Linked DNA regions of Cystobacter fuscus. The protein of the gene in region 2 interacts with the protein of the main gene of each other region in a pairwise test. Links are inferred from orthologs where the notes say so. Each region holds a gene or a part of one and is shown on either strand. Other genes may lie near its edges. The genes, in order: serC and selB.

Evidence for each region.
Region 1: the proteins of selB (region 2) and serC interact in binary tests that used the Escherichia coli proteins (3 or more experiments, as listed by UniProt). The link is inferred for Cystobacter fuscus from one-to-one orthologs.

What each region holds. Positions count from the first base shown.
Region 1 is NZ_CP022098.1:8,399,688-8,409,970, forward strand. What follows is about bases 2,954-5,762. They hold serC (3-phosphoserine/phosphohydroxythreonine transaminase), read right to left. Parts: upstream 4,998-5,762; coding sequence 3,909-4,997; downstream 2,954-3,908. Other genes in these bases: CYFUS_RS33740 (M13 family metallopeptidase), read right to left, coding at 2,954-3,184; CYFUS_RS33745 (chalcone isomerase family protein), read right to left, coding at 3,315-3,875; CYFUS_RS33755 (DNA-binding domain-containing protein), read right to left, coding at 5,075-5,762. Outside these bases: CYFUS_RS33735 (PA0069 family radical SAM protein), read left to right, coding at 27-1,064; more of CYFUS_RS33740, read right to left, coding at 1,091-2,953; more of CYFUS_RS33755, read right to left, coding at 5,763-5,791; CYFUS_RS33760 (DUF692 domain-containing protein), read right to left, coding at 5,788-6,633; CYFUS_RS33765 (hypothetical protein), read right to left, coding at 6,743-7,000; CYFUS_RS33770 (helix-turn-helix domain-containing protein), read left to right, coding at 7,460-8,998; CYFUS_RS33775 (tetratricopeptide repeat protein), read left to right, coding at 9,013-9,888; CYFUS_RS33780 (IS4 family transposase), read right to left, coding at 10,060-10,283. UniProt on the Escherichia coli protein: Catalyzes the reversible conversion of 3-phosphohydroxypyruvate to phosphoserine and of 3-hydroxy-2-oxo-4-phosphonooxybutanoate to phosphohydroxythreonine. Is involved in both pyridoxine and serine biosynthesis.
Region 2 is NZ_CP022098.1:1,714,687-1,722,005, reverse strand. Bases 4,285-7,187 are described here. They hold selB (selenocysteine-specific translation elongation factor), read right to left. Parts: upstream 6,743-7,187; coding sequence 4,826-6,742; downstream 4,285-4,825. Other genes in these bases: CYFUS_RS07190 (phosphoribosyltransferase), read right to left, coding at 6,768-7,187; CYFUS_RS53800 (ATP-binding protein), read right to left, coding at 4,285-4,829. Outside these bases: CYFUS_RS07205 (sigma-54-dependent transcriptional regulator), read right to left, coding at 901-2,334; more of CYFUS_RS53800, read right to left, coding at 2,331-4,284; more of CYFUS_RS07190, read right to left, coding at 7,188-7,319. UniProt on the Escherichia coli protein: Translation factor necessary for the incorporation of selenocysteine into proteins. It probably replaces EF-Tu for the insertion of selenocysteine directed by the UGA codon. SelB binds GTP and GDP.

The DNA.
Region 1 (10,283 bases), 6.7 Mb from region 2 along the record:
CGTCCTTTCAGACCCACCCTGAGTGGGTGAAGCCGCGTCCCGTCTCCAATCCGCCCAACCCCTGGGACACCACCGCCGTGGAGTACCTGGAGGAGATTCCTCCCACGAAGCTGGAGGTGCTCGAGGACCACAGCCGCGAGGTGCTCGGGCGCAACGACAGCCCCGACGTGGGCTTCACCTGGAGCGTCAACCCGTACCGCGGCTGCCTCCATGCCTGCGCGTACTGCTACGCCCGGCCCTACCACGAGTACCTCGGCTTCGGCGCCGGCACCGACTTCGAGACGAAGCTCGTGGTGAAACCCCGCGCCGCGCAGCTCCTGCGCGACGCCTTCGAGCGCAAGAGCTGGAAGGGCGAGACGGTCGCCTTCAGTGGCGTCACCGACTGCTACCAGCCCATCGAGGCCTCGCTCCGCCTCACGCGTGCCTGCCTGGAAGTGTGCGCCGAGTACCGCAACCCCGTGGGCATCATCACCAAGGGGCCCCTCATCGAGCGCGACCTGGACGTGCTCCAGACGCTCGCCCAGCAGGCCCGACTGACGGTGGCCATCACCCTGCCCTTCCATGACGAGGCCGTGGCGCACGCCATGGAGCCCTATGTGGCCTCACCCCGGCGGCGCCTGCGCACCATCGAGCGGCTGGCCTCCGCGGGCATCTCCGTGTGCGTGGCCGTCGCCCCCCTCATCCCCGGGCTCAACGACGAGGACATGGTGCGCGTGCTCACCGCGGCGAAGGAAGCGGGCGCGACCCGGGCCTTCTCCACCCTGCTGCGCCTGCCCGGCCCCGTGCAGGGCATCTTCGAGCAGCGTCTGCGCGAGAAGCTCCCCCTGCGCGCCGAGCGCGTCCTGCACCGCATCCGCGAGACGCGCGGTGGCGAGCTCAACGACTCGCGCTTCCGCGTCCGCATGCGTGGGGAGGGCCTCTACGCGGAGACCCTCCACCAGCTCTTCTCCTCCACCGCGCGCCGTCTGGGCCTGAGGACGAGCGAGCCCATGGAGGCGGACAGCGACAAGGAGAGCCCCTTTCGCCGCCCCATGAAGTCCGGCACCCAGCTCAGCTTCTTCTGAGCGTCCCGCCGGACCCGCCCGAGCGCCTACCAGACCTCACAGCGCTGCGCCGCGGGACGCACCATCTTCGCGTCCGCCTTGCACTGGAAGGCCTTCTGGAACTCGGACAGGTTGCCCACCGGCCCGTTCACCCGCCAGTACGGCGGCGAGTGCGGATCCACCACCGCGAGCTGCCGCGCGTAGGCGTCCCGGTACTTCGAGCACCAGGACTGCGCGTAGGAGAGGAAGAACTGCTGGCTCGGCGTGTAGCGCGAGCCCTCCGCCTTCTTCGCGGCCTCGGGATCCTTCGCCAGCCAGGCCTCCATGGCCGCGTGGGCCAGCTTCAGCCCGCCCAGGTCCGCCACGTTCTCGCCCAGCGTCAGCGCCCCGTTCACCTTCACGTCGTCGAGCACCGTGTAGTTGTCGTACTGCTCTTTCACGCACGCCACGCGCTCGCGGAAGGCCTTGTCCGAGGCCGGCGTCCACCAGTCGCGCAGGTTGCCCTCGGCGTCATACTGCCGGCCCTCGTCGTCGAAGCCGTGGGTGATTTCGTGGCCCACCACCATGCCCATGGCCCCGAAGTTCACCGGCATCGTGGCCTCCCGGTCGAAGAACGGCGGCTGGAGGATGCCCGCCGGGAAGACGATCTCGTTGAAGGGCGGGTTGTAGTAGGCGTTCACCGTGGGCGGAGACATCAGCCACTCCTCCTTGTCCACCGGCTTGCCAATCTTGGCGATCTGCCACGCCTGCTCGAAGGCGTTCGCGCCCATGATCGAGTGCAGGAACGACTCGCGATCCACCTTCATCGCGCCGTAGTCGCGCCACTTGTCCGGGTAGCCGATCTTGTTGACGATCTTGCGCACCTTCACCAGCGCCTGCTCGCGCGTGGGCGCGTCCATCCACGCCAGCGTGTCCAGGTTGCGCTCGAAGGCCTTCTCGAGTTCCTGCACCATCTGCAGCGTGGTCGTCTTGCCGTCCGCGCCGAACGTGCGCTCGATGAAGGGCTGCGCCAGCGCCTCGCCCAGCGCCATGTTGGTGAAGCGCACGCACTTCTTCCAGCGCACCACGTCCTCCTTCGCGCCCGTCAGGTTCTGCGAGAAGCGGAAGCGCTCGTCCTGGAAGGCCTTGGGCAGCGCCGGCACCACGCTCGACACGTAGTTCCACGTCAGGTACGGCGCCCACGCCGCCGCCGGCATCGTCTTCGCCAGCCGCTCCACCTCCTTGAAGAACGGTGGGTGCGACACGTTGAGCGCCTGCACGCTCCCGGCCCCCGCGGCCTTGAAGTACTCGTCCCACGGGAAGCCCGGTGCCTCTGCCTTCAGGCCCTTGCGCTCGAGGCGGTGGTAGAGACTCTTCGGCTCGCGGCGCTCCACGCGCGACATCGACGCCTTGGCGAGCGCCGTCTCCACCTCCAGCACCGACGCCGCGCTCTTCGCCGCGGTCTCGGCCGGCTCGCCCAGCAGCACGAAGGTGTTCTTCACGTACTCGGTGTAGGCGTCACGCAGCGCCTTCGACTTCTCGTCGTCCTTCAAATAGTAGTCCCGGTCCGGCAGGCCCAGACCGCCCTGGTCCACCTCGCCGATCATCTGGCTGGCGTCCTTGAAGTCGGTGTTGGCGCCCATCCGGAAGAGCGGGAACACGTTCTGCGCGTGCAGCGTGCCCACCACCCGCGCCAGGTCCTTCGCGTTCTTCACCGTCAGCTTCGCCAGCTCCGCCTTGAGCACCGGCAGCGACGCCTCCAGCTTCGCCTCATCCATGCAGGAGCCGTAGAAGTCCCCCAGCTTCTGCGCGGAGGCGAGCCCCTCGGGCGCCTTGCCCTTGGACGCGCCCTCGAGGATCTCCCGGAGGATCTCCTCGTTGCGCGCCGAGATGGCATCGAAGCCGCGCGACCAGCGGGGGCGATCCGCGGGGATCTCCGTGTTCTTCACCCAGTTGCCGCATGCGAACTCGTAGAAGTCCTCGCAGGGGTTGGCCTGCTCGTTCATCGAGGCCAGATCCAGACCTGGGGAGAGCGGACGGGACTCGGCGGGGGGCTGGGGCTGCGTCGCGGGCGTGGCGGGCGAGGGGGGCGTGGGCGCGGGCTCCGCCGTCTTGCAAGCGGACGCCACAAGACAACATGCGGCGAGCAATGCCTTCTTCATCCAGTCGTTCTCCATGTGGGGTGTGAGGCAGCGCGCACCCTATCCGGCCACGGGCACGCGCGCCTCAACCTCGTACGGGAGGGCCACCCTCACGCCCTTCCCGTTGCACGACCCCCGACATGGAGTCCTGCTACTCCTTGCCCAACATCCCGTCCTTGACACCGCCGTCGACCGGGTTGTTGCCGAGCCACACCGAGAAGAGCGCGTCGGCGAAGTCCTTGCCCTCCACCGAGATCTTCTGTCCCGCCCTGCTCTCGATGGTGGTGCCCTGGCCGGGCACGTACGTGAGCAGCAGCTCGTCGCCCTTCTTCAGGTCCGGAATGGCCGAGGTGAAGGTGTCCAGCCGCTGCTGGAGCGAGGGCAGCTTGTCCTTCGCGTTCTTCTTGAAGCCATCCACGATGGCCTCGGAGATCGTCTTCTTGTCCAGGTCGCGCAGCATCGACATCCGCACGCGCTTGAGCTGCTCCGAGCCGATGGCCTGGGCGCCCTCGCGCGAGGGGTTCTGCAGGTAGAGGCCGGCGGCGTACACGTTGAAGACGAGCTTCTTGCGCAGGCCCACCCCGTTGAGCTTCAGCTCCTTGCCCTCGACGGACACCGTGTCGGGAAATGCCACCCCCGCCACGTCCTTGGCGGCGGCGGGCAGCGCGAGTACGGCGGTCAACAACACGGCACACAGCGTGGTGTTCTTCATGACCTCTCCTGTGGAAGGGGTGGGGGGGCCACCCTAGCCTTTCTTCCGGGCGAACTCCTCCAGGAAGGACACCAGGGCGCGCACGTCGTCCACCGACACCGCGTTGTACAGGGAGGCGCGGATGCCCCCGCAGATGCGGTGTCCCTTGAGGCCCACCATGCCCGCCTTCTTCGCCTCGGAGACGAACGCGGCGTCCAGCTCCGGGGTGGGCAGGTGGAAGACCACGTTCATGAAGGAGCGCGACTCGCGCTCCACGGGCGCGCGGTAGAAGCCCGCGTTCGCGTCCAGGGCGCGGTAGAGCAGCTCGCCCTTCTGCCGGTTGCGCGCCTCCAGCCCCGCGAGCCCGCCCTGCGCCTTCATCCACGCGAGCACGTTGCGGCACAGGTAGATGGCCAGCGTGGGGGGCGTGTTGTAGAGCGAGTTGTTCTCCGCGTGGAGGGAGTAGCGGAAGATCTTCGGGATGTCCCGGCGGCCCTGGGCGATGAAGTCCTTGCGCGCGATGGCGATGAGCACGCCCGAGGGCCCCAGGTTCTTCTGCGCCCCCGCGTAGAGGAAGGCGAAGCGGCTCACGTCCATGGGCTTCCACATGAAGTCCGAGCTCATGTCCGCGATGAGCGGCACGCTGCCCACCTCGGGCCAGGTGTGCCACTGGGTGCCGTAGATGGTGTTGTTGCTCGTCAGGTGGACGTACGCCGCCCGGGGATCCAACTGGAGCTCCTCCTGGCGGGGCACGCGCACGTAGCGCTTGTCCGGGCCCACGGTGGTGGCGGCGATGCGCGCCTGACCCACGATGCGCGCCTCGTCATAGGCCTTCTCGCTCCACACCCCCGTCATCAGGTAGTCCGCGCTCGTGCCCGGGTGCAGGAAGTTCATCGGCACCTGGGCGAACTGCTGCGACGCGCCCCCCGTGAGGAAGAGCACCTGGTGGGTGTCCGGAATGCCCAGCAGCTCGGTGAGCAGGGAGATGGTCTCGTCGTGGACCGCCTCGTACTCCTTGCCCCGGTGGCTGTGCTCCATCACGGACATGCCCGAGCCCTGGAAGTCGATCAGCTCGTCGCGCGCTCGCTCGAGCGCGGGCAGGGGCAGCCCCGCGGGGCCGGGATTGAAGTTGATGACGCGCATGGCTGGGTCCTCTCACTGGGAAAACAACGCGCGGCCATTCTGCCCAACGCCTCCGCCAGGGGAAGCGCGAAGCGCCCTCAGGGCGCCAGGACGAGACCGTCGGCCACCCGGGTGTCCACGGCGGCACGGATGACCGCCTCCTCCACGCCCGTCGCCTCCGCCACCTGATGGGGCTCCAGCCCCTCCACCGCCATTTTCAACACCAACAACGAGCGCTCCTCGGCCTCCAGGTACATCGTCACCAGGCGCTCCGGGTGACGCCAGAGCAGCGCCAGCTCCTGTCCGGGCTCCGGCCGCTGCCCTCCCCCGGCCCGCATGAACGCGCACAGCCGGAAGGGATGCTCCAACATCATCAGCGTCGGATTCACCGTCAGGCGCTCCACGCGCGCGGGCACGGGCTCCATCGACGTGTACACCGCGAAGTCCGTCCACTCGAAGCGCGCCAGCGCGGGCAGGAAGTCCGGCAGCCCCCGAGCCCCCGCCTCGTCCGCGAGGAAGCCGGCGAAGCCCTCGCCCAGGCGGTTCATCTCGAAGGGCCGGTGAGGACGCGAGGCACCGTAGGCCCGCACCAGCTCCGCCCAGAGCGCCGGCTCCACGCATCCACGCACCCGCGGGTAGAGCTTGTCCAGGGTGGCCTCGCCATGGTGGCGCACCATCTGGCCATAGAGCGCCACGCGCGAGCGCGGCGCGTCCCAGCCCGGGTGCGTCGAGTACAGCCGCTCGAGCGCCTCCGGCCCCGGGTCCGTGAAGTACGCCTCCATCGACTCGAAGAAGCCACGCAGTCCCGGTTTCATCGCGCCACCCCCTGGAGGAGCGCCCGCGCCCGATCCGCCTCGTCCAGCACCGCCTCCAGCGAGGGGATGTCCTGATCCCATTCGATCAACGTCGGCACCGGCCCGGTGCGCTCGAGCACGTAGCGGTAGAGCGACCACACCTCATCGCAGACGGGTGCCCCATGCGTGTCGATGAGGACGTCGGGCCGCCGCTCGTGCCCCGCGAGGTGGATCTGCCCCACGCGCTCCAGCGGCAGCGCGTCCACGAAGGCGCGCGGCTCATAGCCATGGTTGCACGCGTTCACGTACACGTTGTTCACGTCCAGCAAGAGGCCGCAGTCGGCCTCCTCGGCCACGTGCCGCAGGAAGTCCGCCTCCGCCAGGGTGCCGCCGGGCATGCGCGCGTAGTAGCTCGGGTTCTCCAGCAGGAAGGGCCGGCCCACGCGCGCCTGCACCTCGCGCACCCGCGGCGCCACGTGCTCCACCGCCTCGGGCGAGAAGGGCAGCGGCAGCAGATCGTAGAGGTAGGCTCCCCCCAGCCGCGCGTAGCAGAGGTGATCCGAGAAGAAGGGCGCGTCCAGCCGCTCCACCAGCGCCTGGAGCCCGGCGAGGTAGGCCTCGTCCAGTGGCTCCGGACCGCCCACGTTCAGCGCCACCCCATGCGGCAACACCGGCCAGCGCTCGCGGCACGCGTCCAGCGCACGCTGTGGACGGCCGCCGAGCGTGAGGAAGTTCTCCGGGACGATCTCCACCCAATCCAGCGCACGGGGGGTCTCCGGCAGCCGCGCATAGAACTCGCGCCGCAGCCCGATTCCCACCCCGAGCGGCTCGCCGCCCCACCTTCGCGCGTGTGCCACCGGCATGTCGGCTCCTCGCAGAAAAGACACGGGCGGCGGGAAGAAAAGCCCCACCGCCCGGGAGACAACCCCCGGAGCACCGGGGGCCATCCTTGAAGGAAGGCTTCTTCGACGGCTACTTCTTGCCACCACAGCCGTTGGCGCCGCAGCCGCCCGAGCCACAGCTGTGCTCACTGGACTTCTCGGTCGAGGGCGTCGCGGTGCCCTCGGCGGCGGGGGCGGTGGAGGACTCGGCGGGGACGGCGCTGGCCGCGTGAGCGCTCGTGCTCTCCTGCTCGGCCGGAGCGGCCGCGGTCTTGGCGGTCGCACAGCCGGTCGCGAGCGTGCCGAGGGAGAGGGAGCCCACGAGGGCGGTCAGGGTCTTGAGGTTCATGGCGTTTCCTTTCAGGGGTCGGGCCGGGGTCGGATGCACCTGGCGGAGAACTCCCCTCGCCCGGAGACGAAGGGAGCCCGCGCCACCATACGCCCGGCGCCCGATGGGGTTACACCGGGGAGAACACGGCTTTGGGAATTCCATGCCCGTGCGACGCCCACCCTCTCGGGAGTTGCTGGGTTTTCCGCCTCCCTGTCCAGGTGGCGGTAAACGAGGTGAATGGAATTTGACAGCCCGCCCGCTCCCTTGGACCCCAGTCCATGGAGCCCAAAAACCCCCTGTTGAATCAATGGCTTGGAATGTCGAAAACGGGCGAGGCGTCTGCCTTGAGGGACTCCCGGAGCCTCGGGAGTCCGGGATATTTTCTCCGAAAACGCCGATTGCAAATCAGTAAACGCGCTCGCACAGTTCGAGGAACGGAGGAGCCGGCGGGCCATGGGCGCCGGCCCAGAGATGGCGATGAACGAGAACGCACTGAACGCCAACGTGGGACTGAAGCTGCGCGGCCTGCGGCTCGCCCGGAACATCAAGCAGACGGACGCGGCGAAGGATCTGGGGGTGTCCCCGGCGTACTTGAACCTCATCGAGAAGGGCAAGCGCGTCATGCCCTTCCCGCTCTTGTGGAAGGCGCTGCGCTACTTCGATCAGGATCCCGAGCAGTTCATGTCCACGCTGGGTGAGGGCCGGGTGGACGAGGCGCTCGCCAAGCTGCTGGACGAGCCGCTGCTCAAGAGCCTCGACATCGACTCCGAGTCCCTGCAGAGCCTGTCGGCGGAGCCGAAGCTGGCCGGCACGGTGGCGGCGCTCTTCAACCTCTACAAGAACACGCGCACGCAGTTGGAGAACGTGCTCGCGCAGCTCAACTCCGAGGAGCGCTCGCGCATGAACGCGGCGCCGGGCAGCTCGGAGGGGCCGCGCTTCGACTACTCCCCGTTCGACGAGGTGAGCGACTTCCTCGAGTCGCACCACAACTACTTCCCCGAGTTGGAGGAGCAGGCCGAGGCGCTGCGGCGCGACTTCAAGCTCGGGCGCCTGCTGTCGAGCCCCCAGCTCGTCCCCATGCTGGAAGAGCGCTTCGGCTACCGCGTGCGCCTGGAGGCCGCCTCCAGCGGCTCCTCGGTGGTGCGCCGCCTGGATCCGGACAACCAGGAGCTCATCCTCTCGCCGGACCTGACCGAGCAGCCCCTCAAGTTCCAGCTCGCCGCCTCCATCGGCCTGCTGATGTTGGATCAGGAGAAGCTGGTGGAGCGCATCGTGGGCGCGGTGCGCACCCGGCACGCGGAGACGCTGCGGCTCATCAAGGTGAACCTGGCCAACTACTTCGCCGGCGCGCTGATGCTGCCCTACGGGGAGTTCTTCAAGGAGGTGGAGCGCACACGCTACGACGTGGAGCTGCTGTCCAACCTCTTCGGCACCACGTACGAGACGGTGGCGCACCGGCTGTGCAACCTGTCGGACCCCAAGCGCCGCGGCCTGCCCTTCCACTTCCTGCGCGCGGACATCGCCGGCAACATCTCCAAGCGCTACAGCGGCACCGGCATCAAGTTCGCCACCGGCGGGGGCTCGTGCGGCAAGTGGGCCGTGCACCTGGCCTTCCTCAACCCGTCGCAGATCACCCGGCAGTACTCGATGATGCCGGACGGCACGTCCTACTTCTGCTTCGCCAAGGTGCAGTTGCAGCCCATCGAGGGCTCCATCGTGCGCGGCACGGCCTACTCCATCGGCCTGGGCACGCACGCGGAGAACGCCAAGTACCTGGCGTACGGGTTGCCCACCACGGACCTGCGCAAGGACGCCGTCCCCAGCGGCATCTCCTGCCGCTTCTGCGAGCGCACCGACTGCAACCAGCGCGCGGCCGCCAGCTACCGCTTCGCCTTCTCCTTCGACGAGTACACCAAGAAGGACTGCTTCTTCTCGCCCCTGCTGGTCCACGAGGCCGGCCGTGCGGAATCGCTGGACAAGGCGCCGCGCCGCCGTAACAAGGCCGAGGAAAACTAGCCCCCCCGCCCTCCATGAATCACCACGACACCGAACGCGCCCACATCCTCCAAGCCATCCAAGACCAGCGCAACGCGCTCGCCGTGACGCGCATCACCGGAGACCCGGCGGAGACGGGCCGGGGACTCGTCCACCTGGCCGAGCTGCACGGCATGCTGGAGGAGCACGCCGAGAGCCGCCGCCACTACGAGGAGGCCCTGGGCTTCTTCCAGACGGCGGGGGACAAGGAGGGCCAGGCCCAGGTGCTCTTCGGGCTCGGGGTGGCACGCGCCCACTTCGGGGATCACCGGGGCGCCGTGGAGCACATCGCCCAGGCCACGCTGCTCTTCAACGGCCTGAAGGATCAGGAGAACGAGGCGCTGTGCCGGGCGGCCATCGGAGAGTCGCTGCGAGCGATTGGCCAGCCCAAGGGCGCCGAGGAGAAGTTCCAGGAGGCGCTGCTGCTCTACCGGCAGGCGAAGAACGGGCCCCGGGTGGCCCGGCTGCTGTTGGACATCGGCGACATCCGCATGGAGGCGGGCGAGTACGAGGCCGCGCGCAAGCGCTTCGCCGAGTCGCTGCAGGTGCTGCGCAAGGAGCCGGAAATCGACATGGAGGCCCTGGCGCTGTGCGAGCTGCTGCTGGGCGAGGCCGAGGGACTCCTGGGCAACCACGAGGCGGCGCGGCCCCACCTCCAGCAGGCCGCGGAGCTGTACTCGCAACTGCACGACCATGCCTACGAGTCGCGGGCGCGGTGGGATTTGAGCATCGCGTGCACCTTCATGCAGGACTGGAAGGGCGCGCGGACCGAGCTCGAGACGGTCATCCCGCTCTTCGAGCACCAGGGCCGCGGAGAAGACGTGGCCAAGGCCCGCAAGGTGCTCGCCCATTTCGACTCGCGCGGGGTGTAGGGCCCCGGGCGGAGCGGCCTGTGCTCACCACCCACTCGAGTGGTGAGCACACCCAGGCTAGAAATCCGAACCCATGTCATTTCTGAGAATACAGTCCGGACATCGGAATGACATACAATCACAATTTTGACACCAACTCCGTCTTTGAAATCCTGCGTCTGACCCATCCCCTCATATTGGGCCGAGAAATTCCTGAAAAACTGGCTGTTCACGTAACAGCGAAGCGAATCGCTTCATCAACGGGACGAGCTGCTCCTCCGGCATCATCGGGATGGCTTGGTAATACTCACAGCCCTGCCGGAAGAGTGAGTAGGTGCGCGTCTTCACTGTGTTGGCTTTGAGGTAGCGCTCCATCCCCAAGCTCTCCCCCGCCGCCCCCAGCAGCGTCAGCAATG
Region 2 (7,319 bases):
GGGCTGAAGGCGGTGGGGGGGAACCTCCTTCGACCAGCTCCGACGTGCTCCGTCTCCATGCTTTAGCACTCCCCGTGCCACCCTTCCCCGCCATGGAAAGCCCAGGGATTCCGAGGGTTTGGCTTCCGAGAGGGAGACGCAGGGGCCGGGCCGCTTTCAGCTCTGCATTGCAACCCTGCAATCACCTTTCACATGTGAAAAGCCCCCAGCCCTTTCCTCCCGGGAGGTGGGGTGCCGGCTGGCTCTCGAGGCGCAAAAAGAAGACGGCCCGGAGCCCTCAGAAAGGGCTACCGGGCCGCGGGTTCTTCTCAGGAAGCCATCTGGAGGGCTGAAGGCGGTGGGGGGGAACCTCCTTCGACCAGCTCCGACGTGCTCCGTCTCCATGCTTTAGCACTCCCCGTGCCACTCCTCTCCTCCACCAGAACTCCAAGGATTCCAGTGACTTGGCTCCTGGGCGAGAGACGCGGGAGCCGGGCCGCTTTCAGCTCTGCATTGCAACCCTGCAATCGCCTTTCACATGTGAAAAACCCCCAGCCCTTCCTTCCCGGGAGGCGGAGTTGGATCAGCGCCCGAGGCCCAAAAAGAAGGCGGCCCGGACCCCTCGAAGAGGGGACCGGGCCGCGGGTTCTTCTAAAGAAAACACACCGGAGACACTGAAGCGGTGGGGGGGAACCTCTTCAGCGCCACATCAGCGCATTCTGACTCCAACCTTTAGCACGCTGCATGCCAGCTCTCCCGGCGCCTCAAAGCCCCGTCATTTCAAGGACTTGAGCGGCACTCCCCTCTCCAAGGGACACCTTCCGGCATTGCAGGGCTGCAATGCGTTTTCAGCGCTGCAAATCCGCTGTCATCCCGGGGGGTTCCAGTTTTCATCATTGAACGGCCCTTGCAGCTCCGCTGTCACTCCCGATGTTCTCCCCCAGGTGGACGGAGGTTGAGGCGCTTCATCTTCCGCCACAGCGTGGTGGAGGAGACGGCCAGTTCCTCGGCCACGCGGCCCAGGTCCATCGCGTAGCGCTCCAAGGCCTGGGCGATCGCCCGCCGCTCGGCCTCCTCCACCGCTTCTGCCAGCGTGGGCACGCGGGAGCTGAGGTCCGTGGTGAGCGGCGCGGGCGGCGCATCCGGCGTCCCCCCCACCCGGGTGTGCGGACGCAGGGGAAAGTCCTCCGGGAGCAGCTCCTCGCCCTCGGACAGCGCCGCCGCCTGCTCCACCAGGTTCTCCAGCTCCCGGACGTTGCCCGGGAAGTTGTGGCCCATCAGGTGCTCCACCGCCGCCGCCGACAGGCGCTTGGGGTTGGGGCTGCGCGCATTGGCGCGCTTGAGGAAGTGCTCGGCCAGCGCGGGCACGTCCTCCAGTCGCTCGCGCAGCGGGGGCACTCGCAGGGTCACCACGTTGAGCCGGTAGTAGAGATCCTGCCGGAAGCGCTTCTCCTGCACCTCCAGCTCGATGTCCCGGTTGGTGGCGGCGACGATGCGCACGTCCACCTTCACCGCGGTGGACTCGCCCACGCGCCGCACCTCGCCGTCCTGCAACGTGCGCAGCAGCTTGGACTGGAAGGCGGGCGTCGTCTCCGTCACCTCGTCGATGAAGAGCGTGCCCCCGTCCGCCTCCTCCACCAGACCCCGGCGGGCCCGCACCGCACCCGTGAAGGCGCCCTTGGCGTGGCCGAACAGCTCGCTCTCGAGCAGCGACTCGGAAATGGCGGCGCAGTTGACGGGCACGAAGGGCAGGGCCTTGCGCCGGCTGTGCGCGTGCACCGCGCGCGCGACGAGCTCCTTGCCCGTGCCGCTCTCGCCCTGCACCAGCACCGTGGCGTCACTCTGCGCCACGCGCATCAGCCGCGACGTCAGCTCGAGCATCGCCGGACTGCGGCCCACCAGCGCGCTCAAGCCGTGACGCTCGTTGAACTCGCCCGCCAGCATGTCCACCGTGGCCTGCAACCGCGCCCGCTCCTGCGCCCGCTCCACCCGGTAGCGCAGCTCCCCTTCCTTGAAGGGCTTGGTGACGTAGTCGAACGCCCCCTGGCGCATGGCCTCCACGGCGCTCTCGATGGAGCCAAACGCCGTCATCATGATGACCTGCAGGCGCGGCGACACCTCCAGCGCCTTCTTGAGCAGGGTGAGCCCATCCATGGGCTCCATCTTGAGGTCGGTCAGCATCAGCTCCACGCGGCCGCCCGACAGGATCTGCAGCGCCTCCTCGCCCGTGGCGGCCTCGAGCACGAAGTAGCCCTCGGAGCGCAGGAGCAGCGCGGTGGTGGCGCGCATGTTGCGCTGGTCATCCACCACCAGGATGCGGCCACGAGGAAGAGTAGTCGTCGATGGGTCTGTCACGGCGGACTCGTCGGCTGGTTGAGGGGGAGACGGATGGAGAAGGTGGTGCCACGGCCCGGAGTGCTCTCCAGGGAGAGTTCCCCGTGGTGCTCCTCGATGATGCGTTTGACCACCGCGAGCCCCAGGCCGGTGCCCTGGGCCTTGGTGGTGAAGAAGGGCTCGAAGACGCGGTGGATGAGCTCGGTGGGAATGCCGCTCCCCTGGTCCACCACGTCGATGCGCAAGAGCTCCCGGTCCTCATGCAGCTCGCGGCGGGCGAGCACCCGCACCCCGCCGCCCTGGGGCATCGCCTGCATGGCGTTGACCAGCATGTTGATGAGCACCTGGCGGATGTGGCGCCGATCCAACGGCACCCGGGGCAACTGCGGCTCCACCTCGATGGTGGGCGTGATGTGGCTCGGGCTGCCCTGCTGCTTCCACGCCGCCTCCACCGCGTCCTGCAGCATGCGCGCCACGTCCTCGAGCTGGCGGATGGGCTCGCGCGGCCGCGTGTAGTCGAGCAGGTCGCTCACCATCCGGTCCAACCGGTCACTCTCCTCGGCGAGGATGTCCAGGAGCATGGCCGTGTCGCCATCCGGCTTGAGCAGGTGGCGCAACGAGGCCACGGCGTTGAAGATGGCACCCAGGGGATTGCGCACCTCGTGGGCCACGATGGCCGACAGCTCGCCCAGGGCCGCCAGGCGCTCGCGCTTGACCATCTCCGCGCGCGCGGCGGCCAGCTCCGCGTAGGACGCCCACAGAGACTCGTACAGACGCGCGTTGGTGATGGCCAGGGCGATCTGCCCGCACGTGGCCTCGGCCAGTTCGATGAACGCCGTGGGGAAGATCCGGGGCCGGCGGATGTCGTCCAGCAACACCACGCCGATGAGCTGCTCGCGCGAGGTGAGTGGCAGCGCCAGCATCGCCTTCTGCTCGAGCTGCTGCACGAGCGAGCGCCGCCCGATGGACCCGGCCTTCGACAGGTCCGGTACGGAGATGGACCGGCGCTCGCGCGCCACGCGCGCCGCGAGGCTCTCGGGGTCATCCACCGGCACCACCAGACCCCGGAAGAAGTCGCGATGGGTGACGGAGGCCGCGGCGCCCCGCAGCACCCCCGCCTGCTCGTCATGCAGGAGGATGAAGCAGTTGGAGACATCCAGCAGCTTGACGAGGAAGTCCGAGGCCACGTCCAGGATGCTCGCCACCTCCAACGTGGTGGCGGTGGTGCGCGCCAGATCCAACAGCAGGCGCGAGTCGGTGAGCTGGCGCGCGGACTCGGCCCGCAGCCGGCGCTGCTCCAGCAACATCATCAACAGCTCGGCCAGCGTGCCCAGCAGCCGCAGCTCCTCCGCGCTGAAGGGAGGGTCCGCGCCGCGCAGCACCTGCAAGAGCCCCCCGGGCTGACCTCCCAGCAACAACGGCACCGCCGCGCTCCGGACCAGACGGCCCGCGGACAGCGCGCTCCACTCGCGCTCCTCCGCTTCGCTGGAGAGCACCACGCCCCGAGCCGACAGCTCCGCCGACAGCCACTCCTCCCGCGGCATCGGGAGTGCCTCCACCTGGGCCGGCTCCAGACCCACCTGCGCCACGAGCCCAGGAGGCCCCTCCGGCGAGTCCGACCCGTACAACACCACGGCCTCCGCGCCCACCAGCAGCGACAGCCGCGCGAGGAAGTCCTCGGGCGAGGGAGGCTCGGGCAGCGCGACGAAGCGCGCCACCTCGGCCACGGACGACAGCTCCCAGCGGCTGCGCTCCACGTCCGCCAACAGCCGCGCGTCGGTGAGCGCCGCCCCCACCACCTTGGCGAAGAGCTCCAGCACCGGACCGTACGAGGGCCGCACCTCCGGGCCCGCCACCCACAGCATCTCCGACGACGTGGTGCCCAGCGCGAGGTAGACGGCCGTGGACTCGTTCTCGAAGTGGCCGAAGACGGGGCGTCCCTCGGTCAGGGCCCGCCAGGCCAGCGCCTCCTCGAAACCCTCGAAGGGGCTGAAGCGCTCCCCGTCCCGCGCCAGGAAGCGCGCGACGAGCCCCACCCCCTGGAAGCCCTCCAGGGCGATGCGCCGCACCGCCTCCTCGGAGCGCGCCGCGACGAGCTTCGCGGACGTCTCCACCAGGCGCTCGGCCATCTCCAGCTCGCTCGGACGATCGCCCAGCACCAGGTGGTTGCACAGCAGCGCGAAGCCACTGCCCTCCAGCTCCACCTCCTGCACGTGCACCGCCAGCTCCCGCGGCCCCACGCCCGGACGCGACGGGAGCACGTAGCGCCGGGGATCGCTCTCCGCCAGCATCCCCTGCTCCCGCAGGCGGTAGCGCGTGCGCAGCCTCGCCAGGTCCTCCGGGTGGAGGAAGTCGAAGAAGGAGCGGCCCTCGACCTGCTCGCGCGACAACCCGTGCATCGCCAGGTAGGCGTCGTTGGCCATCCGGATCCGACCATCCTGGACCACGGAGATGGGATTGGTGAAGTGGTCGATGAGGCTGCGCAGGGTCGCCTCGTTGTAGAGATTCCTCGTCATGCGCGCCGCAGCACCCGTTTCTCTCCGACACGAAGCGTGACCTTCTCGCGATCGAAGTACTCCGAGAGGGGAATGACGAACTTCCGGCTCTGCCCCACCAACTCCTTGAACGCCTGGGTGGAAATGTCGCTCTTGTCGCGCAGGTAGGCAACGAGCCTCTCCTTGAGGCCAGCCAGCGCGCCCGCGTCGAAGTAGAGTTCCTCGCTCACCCCCACCGCCCGGCCCTCCGCCACCGCCACCCGCAGCAGCTCCCTCACCCGGGGCACGGGCAGGCGCAGCCGCTCGGCCAGCTCGTGGAGCGTGGGCGGAGCGAGCCCCGCCGCCCCCAGGTCCGCCACCAGCCGCGTGCGCGCCGCGTCCTCATCCAGGGACAACGTGCGGCCCCGCCCCACCCGCCTCACCGTCTCGCGCTCCACCTCCACCTTGCCCGCCTCCACCAACGTCTGCACCAGCCGGGAGAACACCCGGGCCTCGAGCTCGCCCGACAGGCGCTGGCGCAGCTCCTCCCTCGACAGCCCCTCGCGCAAGGGCTCGCGCTCGTGGAAGGCGTCGAGCAGCGCCAGGGCCCGCGCCCGCATCCCCTCGAACACCTCGCCCGAAAGGTAGAGCCGCCGCTCCTTGTCCACCAGTAGCGCCGCGCCCCGCGCGCCGAGCGTCTCCAGCGCCCGCGACAACACCCGGGACGCCAGGGCGGAGCGGGCGAAGAGTTCCTTCCAGGTGAGGCCCCGGTAGCCCGCCTGTCTCAAGAGCCACGCCACCTGGGTGCCCGGGTCCGCCTCCAGCAGGGGCGCCACCACCCCGGCCCCGCCCCTGCGCCGGCGCGGAGGCGAGATGGACAACACCCGCCCCCCGGCCAGCGTGGCACCCCGGCCCGGCAGCGCGCGCGGACCCCGGAGGATGAAGCGCTGGCCGGGCAGCGCCGCCACGGGCGTCGCCAGCCGTAGCTGCGCGAGCCCCGTCTCGCCCGGCTCCAACCGCTCCAGGTCCAACAGCGCCACCGTGGCCTCCGCCTGCGCCGTGCCCAGGTGAAGGAGGAGCTTGCGGCGCCGGGGCAGCGCCTCGGGCGCCGCGGCCAACAGGCTCAGCTCCACGTCCAACATGGACGTCTCGGACACCTCGCCCGCGTGCACCAACACCGCGCCCCGCGCGACGGCCTCGGCCTCCACGCCCACGAGGTTCACCGCCGCGCGCTGCCCGGCCACCACCCGCGGCACCCCCTCGCCATGCCGCTGCACTCCGCGCACACGCCAGGGTCCGGCGAGGCCCGGCAGCAGGGAAGCGGAGTCCTCCGCCGCGAAGGCCCCCGACAAGAGCGTGCCCGTCACCACCGTGCCAAAGCCCTTCAAGCTGAAGGCCCGGTCCACCGGCAGGAAGGCGGGGCCGTCCACGCCGCGCGCGGGCACGTCCCTGGAGACCTCGACGAGCGCGGCCCGCAGCGCCTCGAGCCCCTCGCCCGTGCGCGACGAGACGGGCACCACGGGACGGCCCTCGAGGAAGGTGCCCGCCACCAGCGTGGCCACGTCCGCGTCCACCAGCGCGCGCCACTCCGCGCCCAGCCCCGGAAGCAGATCCGCCTTGGTGAGCGCCACCACTCCGGCCTTCACGCCCAGCAGCCGGCAGATGTCCAGGTGCTCGCGCGTCTGGGGCATCACCCCCTCGTCCGCCGCCACCACCAGCACCGCCAGGTCCACCCCGCCGGCCCCCGCCGCCATCGCCTTCACGAAGCGCTCGTGGCCGGGCACGTCCACCACGCCCGCCACCTGCCCCTCGCCCAGCGCGAGGTGCGCGAAGCCCAGCTCCAGGGTGATGCCCCGGCGCTTCTCCTCCTTCAGCCGATCCGTGTCGATTCCGGTAAGCGCCTTGACCAGGGACGTCTTGCCGTGATCGATGTGCCCCGCGGTGCCGATGATCATCGTGCTCCGCGCCCCCCCGCGGCCTTCACGCCCCCGCCTTGTCCGGGTCCACGTCGAAGCGCCCGTCCTCGGCGACGTCCTCGTAGTCCCACGGAAAGACGACCAGGGCGTCGGTGGACAGCGCGAAGAAGTCCGGCTCGAAGCCACCCGGCCGGGACACCAGCGCCGCGGTGCTCACCTCGCGGGCCCCCACCTTGCGCGCCATCGCCACGGCCAGCGCCAGCGTGTCGCCGCTGGCCACCACGTCGTCCACGATGAGCACCCGCTTGCCCTTGAGCTCGCGCGGCATCTCCCCGCTCAGCTTCGGCTTGGCCTGGCCCTTGTCCCGGCTGCGGCGGCTGATGCGCACCGGGAAGAACTCGGCGCCCAGGGCGCTGGACAGCGCCCCGCCCACGAACACGCCCCCATGCGCCACGCCCACCACGGCCGCGGGCGAGTACGACTGGCGGATGGCGAGCGCGAGCGTCTGCACGGCGCGATCGAACTGCGCCCACGTCAGCTCCTGCACCTGGGTCCTGGCACGCGACTGGTCGCGCCCGGTGGCATGACGGGGGGCTTCCACCTGGGGCGCGAGCAC